3 regions of the Glutamicibacter sp. HZAU genome follow, and region 1 is predicted to be linked to each of the others. Evidence: riboswitches for the same ligand, from Rfam matches in the RefSeq annotation. Region 1 holds a riboswitch; each other region holds the start of a gene.
The links. A riboswitch is a leader RNA that binds a small molecule or an ion and turns the genes downstream of it on or off. The one in region 1 is predicted to bind thiamine pyrophosphate.
Positions count from the first base shown of each region.

Region 1 (3,199 bases):
GCCAATGCCGCCTGCGCCTCGGCCGAGCCGTATTCGTCGCGGATATCCTGGGAAATGCGCATGGAGCAGAATTTCGGCCCGCACATGGAACAGAAGTGGGCAGTCTTCGCAGGCTCGGCCGGCAGCGTCTCGTCATGGAATTCCTGCGCGGTGACCGGATCGAGGGACAACGCGAACTGGTCATTCCAGCGGAATTCGAAGCGAGCCTTGCTCAGCGCATCATCCCGTGCCGTGGCACCCGGATGCCCCTTGGCCAGATCTGCCGCGTGCGCCGCGATCTTGTAGGTGATCACCCCGGTCTTCACGTCATCCCGGTTGGGCAGCCCCAGATGCTCCTTGGGGGTGACATAGCAGAGCATCGCGGTACCGTAGCGGGCAATCTCCGTGGCGCCGATGGCGCTGGTGATGTGGTCGTAGCCCGGCGCGATATCGGTAACCAGCGGGCCCAGGGTGTAGAACGGGGCCCCGTCGCACAATTCCTGCTGGCGCTCCACATTCTCGCGCACCAGATGGAAGGGGATATGCCCCGGTCCCTCGACCATCACCTGCACATCATAGTGCCAGGCGCGCTTGGTCAGCTCGGCCAGCGTGTCCAGCTCGGCGAATTGCGCTGCGTCGTTCGCATCCGCGATGGAGCCCGGGCGCAGCCCGTCGCCCAGCGAGAAGGCCACGTCGTACTGCGCGAAGATCTCGCACAGCTCATCGAAGTGGGTGTAGAGGAAATTCTCCTGGTGGTGCGCCAGGCACCAGCCGGCCATGATGGACCCGCCGCGCGAAACCATGCCGGTCACCCGGTTGGCGGTCAGCGGGATGTAGCGCAGCAGCACGCCGGCGTGGATGGTCATGTAGTCCACGCCCTGCTCGCACTGCTCGATGACCGTGTCGCGGAAGATCTCCCAGGTCAGCTTGTTGGCTTCGCCATTGACCTTCTCCAGCGCTTGGTAGATCGGCACGGTGCCGATGGGCACGGGGGAGTTGCGGATGATCCATTCTCGGGTGGTGTGGATGTCATCTCCGGTGGACAGGTCCATCACCGTGTCGGCGCCCCATTTGGCGGCCCACTGGAGCTTGGAGACCTCTTCTGCGATGGAGCTGGTCACCGCCGAGTTGCCGATATTCGCATTGATCTTGACCAGGAACGCCTTGCCGATGATCATCGGCTCGGATTCCGGATGGTTGATGTTCGCCGGGATGATGGCTCGTCCGGCCGCGAGCTCGCTGCGCACCAGCTCGACATCGCATTCCTCGCGCAGTGCCACATAGCGCATTTCCGGGGTGATTATCCCGGCGCGCGCATAGTGCATTTGCGTCACGCGGGCTCCGCCAAGGGCCCGCAGCGGAGGGGCTGAACGTCCAGCCCATTCCGCGCTGGCCGTGCCGCGGCGGACCGCCGAGCGCCCGTCGTCGTGCAGATTGCGCTCGCGGCCTGCATAAGCCTCCACATCCCCGCGCTCCAGGATCCATTGCTCGCGGAAGGGCGGCAAGCCCTGGGTCGGTTCGCTTCCCGGTCCGCTGGTCCGATACACGGACAGCGGCTCGTTGGGCTTTCCATTGGGAGAGTCTGCCAGATGGATCTGCGTGACGGGAACAGAAATTCCCGCAGATTCGCGGTAGGCAAGGGTGTGGGCAGGGTGCTGTTCAAATTGTTCCACTGGGGAAACTCACTTCCTTCGCCGGCATTACCCGGACAGGTTCAACGGTCGCGGACGGCGATAGCCCGATCTCAGCCCTTGCCAGGGCACCCGTGTGGTCGCGAACAACTTAGCACGCTTGGGAGGAGGAAACGCAAATCCAGTGGTCAGAACGGTGACATCAATTCAGGATGCGGGCAATGGCCCGGCGGCAGGAGCTAGCTTGTACAAGCGATCAGCCTCTTGCAGCGCGAATCGGGAATCTGGGGAAGATGGCGTGGCAGAAAGCTGGCGAAGCAGCGCGGGCGAAGGCTGAGGGGATGGCCGCGCCATGGGGCACTAAGAGCGGCAGATAAACGAAAAGAGAAGCAATCTGGAATCAGATTGCTTCTCTCATTGCGAGCCCCCTGCCGGAATCGATCCGGCGACCTCGTTCTTACCAAGAACGCGCTCTACCACTGAGCTAAGGGGGCAACAGGTAAATACTTTACACAGGTTTTCGAGGTTTGCAAAATCCCCCGGGGATTTGTTGCTGACGTCACAATATTCCTAATCAAGACGGAAATGGGAGTCGGGTTGCCTAGGTGAATTCCGTGCGCGTGAGAGCTTGCTTCATGCCTCCTGGATTACTTTCGCGGCGCGTTGTGGCGACTCCGCGCACCGGATGCCAGATGTCCTTCCAGGCAATCCATAATCCCAGGGTCGAGGGACTGGGGGAGTTGAGCCTCCTGTGTTTTACGGGGGAGATCTGTGGTTCTGCCACGAGGGAAAGTGTCGCGGGATTTTATCCTGCGCGTCTGGGCGAATCCGTGATTGACCACAAGGGACACCTCAGTGAGAATCGTCACCCGAGCACCTTTTGTCCCAGTCTTCGTCCTTGAAGATCTAGGGTGAGTGGCTAATCTCAATTTGACTAGTAGTTTTATGGAAATTTCGGGGTGTTTTCCAGGTTGGTTTACCGATTTTTCTTTGCCGGGAAATGCGTGTAGAGTATTTACTCGTTGCCCCCTTAGCTCAGTGGTAGAGCGCGTTCTTGGTAAGAACGAGGTCGCCGGATCGATTCCGGCAGGGGGCTCTGAGTGAGAAGCTTTCTTGGCTTCTACTGGATTGTTTCTCACTTGTGGCGGCGTAGCTCAGCTGGTTAGAGCGCACGACTCATAATCGTGAGGTCCCGGGATCGAGTCCCGGCGCCGCTACCAAATCAAAGATCCTCGGCTTCGGCTGAGGATCTTTTTTGGTTTCCGGCTTCGAAGCGGTCTTCAGGGACCCGTCGTTTCAAAGCCAATAACGCTTAGTTGTCCGCACCCTTTTCAGGGCTCCTTGTGCTGGCTTGCTGTGCCAGCGAGAGCAGTCCCTGGAAGGCCTTCGTATCGAAATTCGTCTCTTGTCCTGCTGCATCATTGGCATCATGGCCGTGTACTTCGGTATGCAAGCGTTGCATTTGCATATCGAGTTTCGTTGCAACAGCTGCCGCATCGGCGAGCTCCTGTACTAGATGTTCTGGAACCGCCCCCTCGTACTTGTAGAAAATTTTATGCTCCAGGCTTGCCCAGAAATCCTGGGCGATC
Region 1 covers NZ_SCKZ01000007.1:90,799-93,997, forward strand. The annotation lists gene thiC (phosphomethylpyrimidine synthase ThiC) at 1-1,652, opposite strand, end outside; TPP riboswitch at 1,649-1,756, opposite strand; tRNA gene EKH49_RS12370 (tRNA-Thr) at 2,033-2,104, opposite strand; tRNA gene EKH49_RS12375 (tRNA-Thr) at 2,635-2,706, shown strand; tRNA gene EKH49_RS12380 (tRNA-Met) at 2,754-2,830, shown strand; gene EKH49_RS12385 (GTP pyrophosphokinase) at 2,923-3,199, opposite strand, start outside.

Region 2 (3,199 bases), on a different contig from region 1:
GCCACCAGCTGTTCGGTGGCAGCGTGCAGTTCCAGTGGATCGGGCAGCAGCGTGTGCTCGTCCGCAATCACTTCGAGCTTGATCCAGTTCGTTTCCAGCGCTTCGCGGGCCAGGTGCGCGGTGAGGATCGCGTCGCGGGCGGTGAAGCATCCAGCGGTATTCGGCAGCGCAATCACGTTGTTGCGCTGCAGCAAGTCATACACGTTGGACTCGCCTGCCGCCGAAAAGTGTCGGATGGCCACGGTAGTCAGTTCGGTTCCAGAGGCCTGCAATGCGCTTTCCAGGGTGGTCAGCGAACTCGCTCCCCCGGTGCCGAGGATCAAGCGCGAAGACAAGGTGCGTCCTGCAACCTGGAATGGATCGCTGTTGATGTCCAGTTCAGTGATGTTTTGCGTGTCCACGCCTAGCCTCCCTGGGCTGCGGTAACGAGTTCGATGCTGTGCCCTTCGGCCAGCGTGTAGCTGTTCCAGGCGCTGCGCGGGATGACAGTGCCATTGACCGCGGCGGCTATTCCAAGCTTGCTGCCGTCCACGGCCGCCGAGTTGCTATCCAGATCCTTGCCGATCTGCATGCTGATGAATTCGCGAAGGGTGATTCCTTCGTCCAGGTTCAGTTCCCGGGAATTGAACTTAATGCCAATGCTTTTCATGGATGCTGCTCCGTTCGGTGGGTGGTCCGGGTTGCTGTGGCGAAGCGGTGTGGATTCACAGCCTGATGCAAGGGGTGCGTTCCATTTCCGTGAATAAGGTCAGCGGCGAGTGTTGCGCCCAGCGGAGCCAGCAGCACTCCGTGCCGGGAGTATCCGGTGCTAAGCACCAGGCCCGGGTCAATGCGCCCCAGCAGCGGACGGTCATCAGGTGTGGCGGGACGGGCCCGGGCAGTTGCCTCGTTCAGCGTGCAGTCGCTGATGCCGGGGATGAGCTTTCGTGCATTGTCCAGCAGTAGGTGCATGGCTCCGATGTTCACTGCAGGCTGGCGGTCTTCCCGGACGCTGGCTCCAAGCACGAGGCTGCCGTCCTTTCTCGGCACGAGATACACCGGCTCCCGGTGCACGATGCCGCGGATGGTCCGGGTGATCAATGGCGGACCGGCTGGCCCCTGGATCCGGAGAATATCTCCGTAAACGGGGCGCACCGGCACCCGGTCCAGGCCGTCAATGGTGCCCAGTCCGGTGGCCACGATGGTTTGATCCGCTTCGAGGATCTTGCCCGATGCGGTGCGTACCGCGTTGGTTCGGCTCCCGTCGCCCACCAGCGCCTGCGCCCGCTCCTCGATCAGGCGGCCACGCAGGTGATCAAGCAGGATTTTGACGACTGACCGTGGGTCGACTTGGTGGTCATCTTGGCATAGGACTGCGCCTGCTATATTCGCGGCCAAGGCTGGTTCGAGTTTGCGGGCTTGGCTGGGCAAGAGCTTTTCCGCTGACAGGCCGAGGGAAGCTTGCAGTTCGGCCAGCTCATGCAGGGCTTCGCGGTCAGCCGGTTCGGCCGCGACGACGAGGGTTGAGTTCTGCAGGTAGTCCGGGCGTTGCCCGGTCACGGATTCGATGCGCTCAATGAACTTTGGATAGGCGGCATTCGAGGCGGCAAGCAGCTCGTGAAGGGGGCCATGGCCCCAGACCGTTTCAGCTGCCGGGGCCAGCATTCCGGCTGCCGCGTAGCTTGCACCTTGGCCTGGTGCTGGATCGATGAGGGTGGCAGTATGTCCCCGTGATTCCAGTTCGAACGCAACAGACAGGCCGATGATTCCGGCGCCAACAATATTCACATGCACGAGAGCACGCATCCTTCCTACGGCGGCATGACCCGCATCAGGTGTAGCGGTCGGCTCGGTGCCCTCTCAGCCTGGTCGATTCAGGCTCCCGCGGAGTACTGCGATTATAGGCATGATCCAGCTCATAAAGTCGAACTGGAGCAACCGCAGCTCCGTCATCTTCTGTGATGTACTAGTTGACATGGCATCTCATGACTTCCCCCGCGTGCTTCCCCAGGGATCTGCGTTGTCCAACACGATCATTTCGTTGGAGCAGGAGCTCTTGGAAACCAGCCAGCGCCATAGCCGAAGGCAATTGGAACGGTACTTGCATCCGCAGTTCTCCGAAGTGGGCGCCAGCGGCCGTGTCTACGATCGCGAGTCGATCATTGCCCAGCTGGCCCAGGAGCCGGAACGGGATTCCGGATCTCGGGAAGTCGGAAGCCCCGTGGCAATCCAGGTTGCCGATCAAGCGGTGCTTCTGCGCTGGAGGTTGCCCTCGGCATCCGCCAGCGAGCGCAGTTCGCTGTGGATCCATGAGCAGGATCGCTGGCAGCTGCTGTTCCATCAGGGCACGCCCGCTGCGCGGCAGCTTTCTTTTGCAGAACCGAACAAGGGCGCATCAGTCGACGACGATTTCTCAGTTCGCAGGCTGCGCCAATCGGATGCCGAAGCCGTTTTCGAAGCCTTTTCCTCCAATGCCGATATGGATCGCCAAGGAGATGCCGACACTCCGGAAAAGGCCGCATCATACGTGCGTGCCCTGATGGAGGCCGGCGAACGGCAGCAGGCTTTGGCCGTCGCCTATCGGGACCGGCTGGTCGGTTTGGTCTGCGGTACTGTCGATCCAGCCAATCAGAACGCATGGGTTTGGTATTGGATGAACCAGGACTACCGCGGGAGGTCTCTGGCCACTCGCGCAGTGGCTACTTTGGTGAACCACCTGTTTGGCGAGCTCGGTTTGTACCGTTTGGAACTAGGTCTTCGGGCGAATAATCCTGGATCGAAGCGTGTAGCCGAAAGCAACGGGTTCCTGCGCGAGGGTGTCGAGCGCGGTAAGTTCCTGGTTGCTGGAGAACGCATTGACGTGTACGCCTACGCGCGGTTGCGGACTGATCAGGTCCCGGATGTAGTGCCGTTGCCGTGGAGCACGCAGCCGTAGCTTGGCGGGCAACAAAAAGTCGCGGAATCCGTTTTCGGGTTCCGCGACTTCTTATCTGTCCCTCAGGTTTAGTGATATTGGCTAGATGCCTGGAGTTGATGCCGGCGGCGTCGAATCCGGGCCGTCGGTGGCCTGATTGGCCTCGATCTTTTTCAGCGTGCGAGCCGCAGCATCGCGGCCACCAAGTCCAAAGGCCAGCGCCGCGGCCAATGCCGCGCCAATGACGATTGCACCGAAGGCCATATTGATGATCGAATCAGCGATACCCATGTACTTCAAGCCCAT
Region 2 covers NZ_SCKZ01000003.1:27,121-30,319, reverse strand. The annotation lists gene EKH49_RS04895 (thiazole synthase) at 1-401, opposite strand, end outside; gene thiS (sulfur carrier protein ThiS) at 404-649, opposite strand; gene thiO (glycine oxidase ThiO) at 646-1,785, opposite strand; TPP riboswitch at 1,771-1,875, opposite strand; gene EKH49_RS04880 (GNAT family N-acetyltransferase) at 1,955-2,914, shown strand; gene EKH49_RS04875 (mechanosensitive ion channel) at 2,996-3,199, opposite strand, start outside.
Region 2: linked by a shared signal. The riboswitch ahead of thiO (glycine oxidase ThiO) and the one ahead of thiC (phosphomethylpyrimidine synthase ThiC) in region 1 are both predicted to bind thiamine pyrophosphate.

Region 3 (3,199 bases), on a different contig from region 1:
ATCCACGGTGTCCAGCCAGCCGGTGACTGCGCGGATCACCTCGGCGTTGGCGAGCATCCCGATCTTGATTGCATCGATGCGGATATCCGCGCTGATGGCTTCAAGCTGGGCGAGGACGAAATCGCCGCTGATCGCCTGCACCCCGGACACCCCATGGGTGTTCTGCGCGGTCAAGGCGGTGATCACGCACATTCCGTAGCCGCCGTTGGCGGCAATGGCCTTCAGATCCGCCTGGATTCCGGCGCCACCGGAAGGATCGGATCCTGCAATGGACAAGATGTTCATTTGGCGGCCTCCCATGCCGAAACGAGCTGCGCGCTGGCCTGCTGCGGATCCTCTGCATTGCAGATGGCGCGGACCACTGCCATGCCCGCTCCGCCGCCGGCACGGATGGCTGCCGCGTCCTCGTGGGTAATGGCGCCGATTGCCACGCAGGGCAGCGAGGCCAACGTCGTGGCACGCGCAAAGCCGTTGAGGCCCAGGGGAGTGGGATGGTCCTTCTTCGTCGGGGTGGCGCGGACGGCCCCCACACCGAGATAGTCGATGACCGCGGCGTCCTTGTTCGCCTGGGACAGTTGCTCATCGCTGGAAGCGCTCAGTCCGATGACGCCTTCGCCGATGATCTGCCGGGCCAACTGCACCGGCACATCCTTCTGCCCGATATGGATGCCGTTCACGGCTGCACCGGCAGCCCGCGCCGCGAGGTAGACGTCGATGCGGTCATTGATCAGCAACTGGGCCTTGCCCTCGGTGAGCTTGGCGGCCGCGCAGGCCAGCTCGAAGAATTCCCGGGCGGTTTCATCCTTGGCGCGCAGCTGGATCCACTGGATTCCTCCGGCGACGGCGCCTTCGATCACTTCCAGGGTGCTGCGCGGGGTGCAACTGGCAGTATTGGCTACCAGGTAGGCTCCGTAATCATGCATGGTTCAGTTCCTCGTGCTTCAAAGTCTTAAGTTCTTCTGGATCGGTTGCGGACAGCGCATCAATGAATGCGACGGCGAAGCTGCCCGGACCTGTGCTGTTTTCCAGGGCCTTTTCAGCGGCCAGCCCGTAGAAGCCGTGGGCCGCGATGGCGGCCTCGAACGGGTCATCGTGGACCGCAATCATGCCGGCGCAGAACGCGCCCAACGCGCAGCCGCCGCCGGTGATCCGCGTCAAGCCGATGCCGTTGGTGTGCACCAGGACTGTCCGCGTGGCATCGATGATGGCATCGGACTGGCCGGAAATGGCCACCACGCAGTCATGCTGCTGGGCCAGCTCGCGTCCAGCCGCCAAGGCCGCAGAGACGTCATCCAAGGCATCTACACCGCGTGAAGCCGATTGCCGTCCGGCCAGGGCCAGGATTTCCGAGGCGTTGCCGCGAATCAGGGCCGGGCGTTGCCTGGCAATGTGCCGTGCAAAATCCGTGCGCACCGGCAGGGCGCCGACCGCTACCGGATCAAGGATCCACGGGGTGCCTGCTGCGCTCGCCGATTGCACGGCTTCTTCCATGGCGGCCAGCTGCTCGGTGCTCGGAGTTCCCAGATTCACCAAGACGGCGGAAGCCGCCTTTGCGAAGGGGCCGGCCTCTCCGGGCAGATCCGTCATGGCCGGGGACGCGCCGGATGCCAGCAGGACATTGGCGGTGAAATTTGCTACGACGGTGTTGGTCAGGCAGAAAACCAAAGGTGATTGTTGCCGGTATTCTTGGGCAACTGCATGCAAAGCCATGCGACATCCCTCCGCTAGCGTGAACTAGATCAGGTTCAACGGGTCTCATCTCAGTCGGTTGTTCCGACACCCCGTGTCACTGCCATAGAGCGTACGCACAAGCGGTTCCAAGGACAAGTTACTTACGCTCGCGCCGCGCCACCAAGGCCTTGAGCGTGGCCGCATCGACCTGCTGGGCGGCTGCCAGCGCCCAGAGGTGATCCACCGCGGCCAGCAGGTCTTCGCTGGCATCCACCGGCCGAAGCCGTTCGTTGACCACTGTGCCGGCCCGCCGCCGGGAGGTGATCAGACCTTCGGCTTCCAGTTCCTTGTAGGCGCGCGCTACCGTTCCGGCAGCAACGCCGAGGTCGGTGGCCAGTGCGCGCACGGTGGGCAGCTTGCTGTCTGCGGGCAATTCTCCCAGGGTGATCAGCGAGGCGATCTGCAAGCGGATCTGCTCGTAGGGTGCAGTGGCCGCCGCGAGGTCGACACTGATTTGCGTGCTCATGATGCTGCTGTCGGCTGCTGTGCACGCACCATCGCGGTACCAGGACGCTCCAGGAAAATCACCGCTGGGACAACGAAGACCAGAAGTGCAAACAGCCCCAGGCCTGCAGGGAAGCCGTAGCCAATCAGCAGCATGGCAAGCACAGCGCTGGTGGCAACGCGCATCGACCGCAGCTCCAGAACCCGCCGATACCAGATTTCTTCAGCTGGCGAGACGGCCCAGGGAATAGTCGCCCGGCGGCAGGACCAGATGAAGCCCATATGCGCCGCCGCAAGCAGCAGCAACAGCCCGATGACTAGTCCCCGGTTCGGAGGAGCGAACCCCCAAAGCGTCTCCAGCGGTGGATTCAATAGCAGGTAAGCGCAGATGGCAACCAGCAAGCCAGCGGCGATGTAGGACCACAAGGGCAGGGGTGCATGATGCTTTGGTGCTGCACTCGCCTGCCGAGCCACCTTGCTGGCGTAGCCCAGATACAGCGTATTGAGCACGATGTAGAGCAATGCCGCACCGGCAAAGAGCACCAGGATCCACGTAGTTCGTTCATTGGTCGGCATCCGGAATTCCTCATCCACGGGCAGGAATGACCAGCCGATGGCAACGGCGAGCAATGCAAGGGTAGCCGTGGTGTATTGCAATGCGAAGAGCTGATCTCGCAAGCGCGAGAAGGCGGTCCGTTCCCTGGTGGTGGAGTGGGCCGAGAATGTGGTGCGCGGACCCCAGAAGAACAGCGTAAGAGCCACCGCAAGGGCGCCATAGTTCAATAACTCGTACGGTCCACCGGTTGAATAGCCTTGCGAGTAATTGGCCACCGATACGCAAAATGCCAGCAGCACGATACCGGTATTGCGCAGCAACCGGTTGAGCCATACCGTGCGCAAGGCATGGTTGTCTTCGGCGGTGATGCCGGCCAAGGGGCGCCGGTTCAGGATCACTGCTGCAATCACCCCGGCGGCCACGACGATACCTGCCAGAGCCACGATGAAGACCGGGAGCATTTGGTTT
Region 3 covers NZ_SCKZ01000006.1:205,807-209,005, reverse strand. The annotation lists gene thiD (bifunctional hydroxymethylpyrimidine kinase/phosphomethylpyrimidine kinase) at 1-285, opposite strand, end outside; gene thiE (thiamine phosphate synthase) at 282-923, opposite strand; gene thiM (hydroxyethylthiazole kinase) at 916-1,710, opposite strand; TPP riboswitch at 1,700-1,794, opposite strand; gene EKH49_RS10715 (GntR family transcriptional regulator) at 1,829-2,197, opposite strand; gene EKH49_RS10710 (hypothetical protein) at 2,194-3,199, opposite strand, start outside.
Region 3: linked by a shared signal. The riboswitch ahead of thiM (hydroxyethylthiazole kinase) and the one ahead of thiC (phosphomethylpyrimidine synthase ThiC) in region 1 are both predicted to bind thiamine pyrophosphate.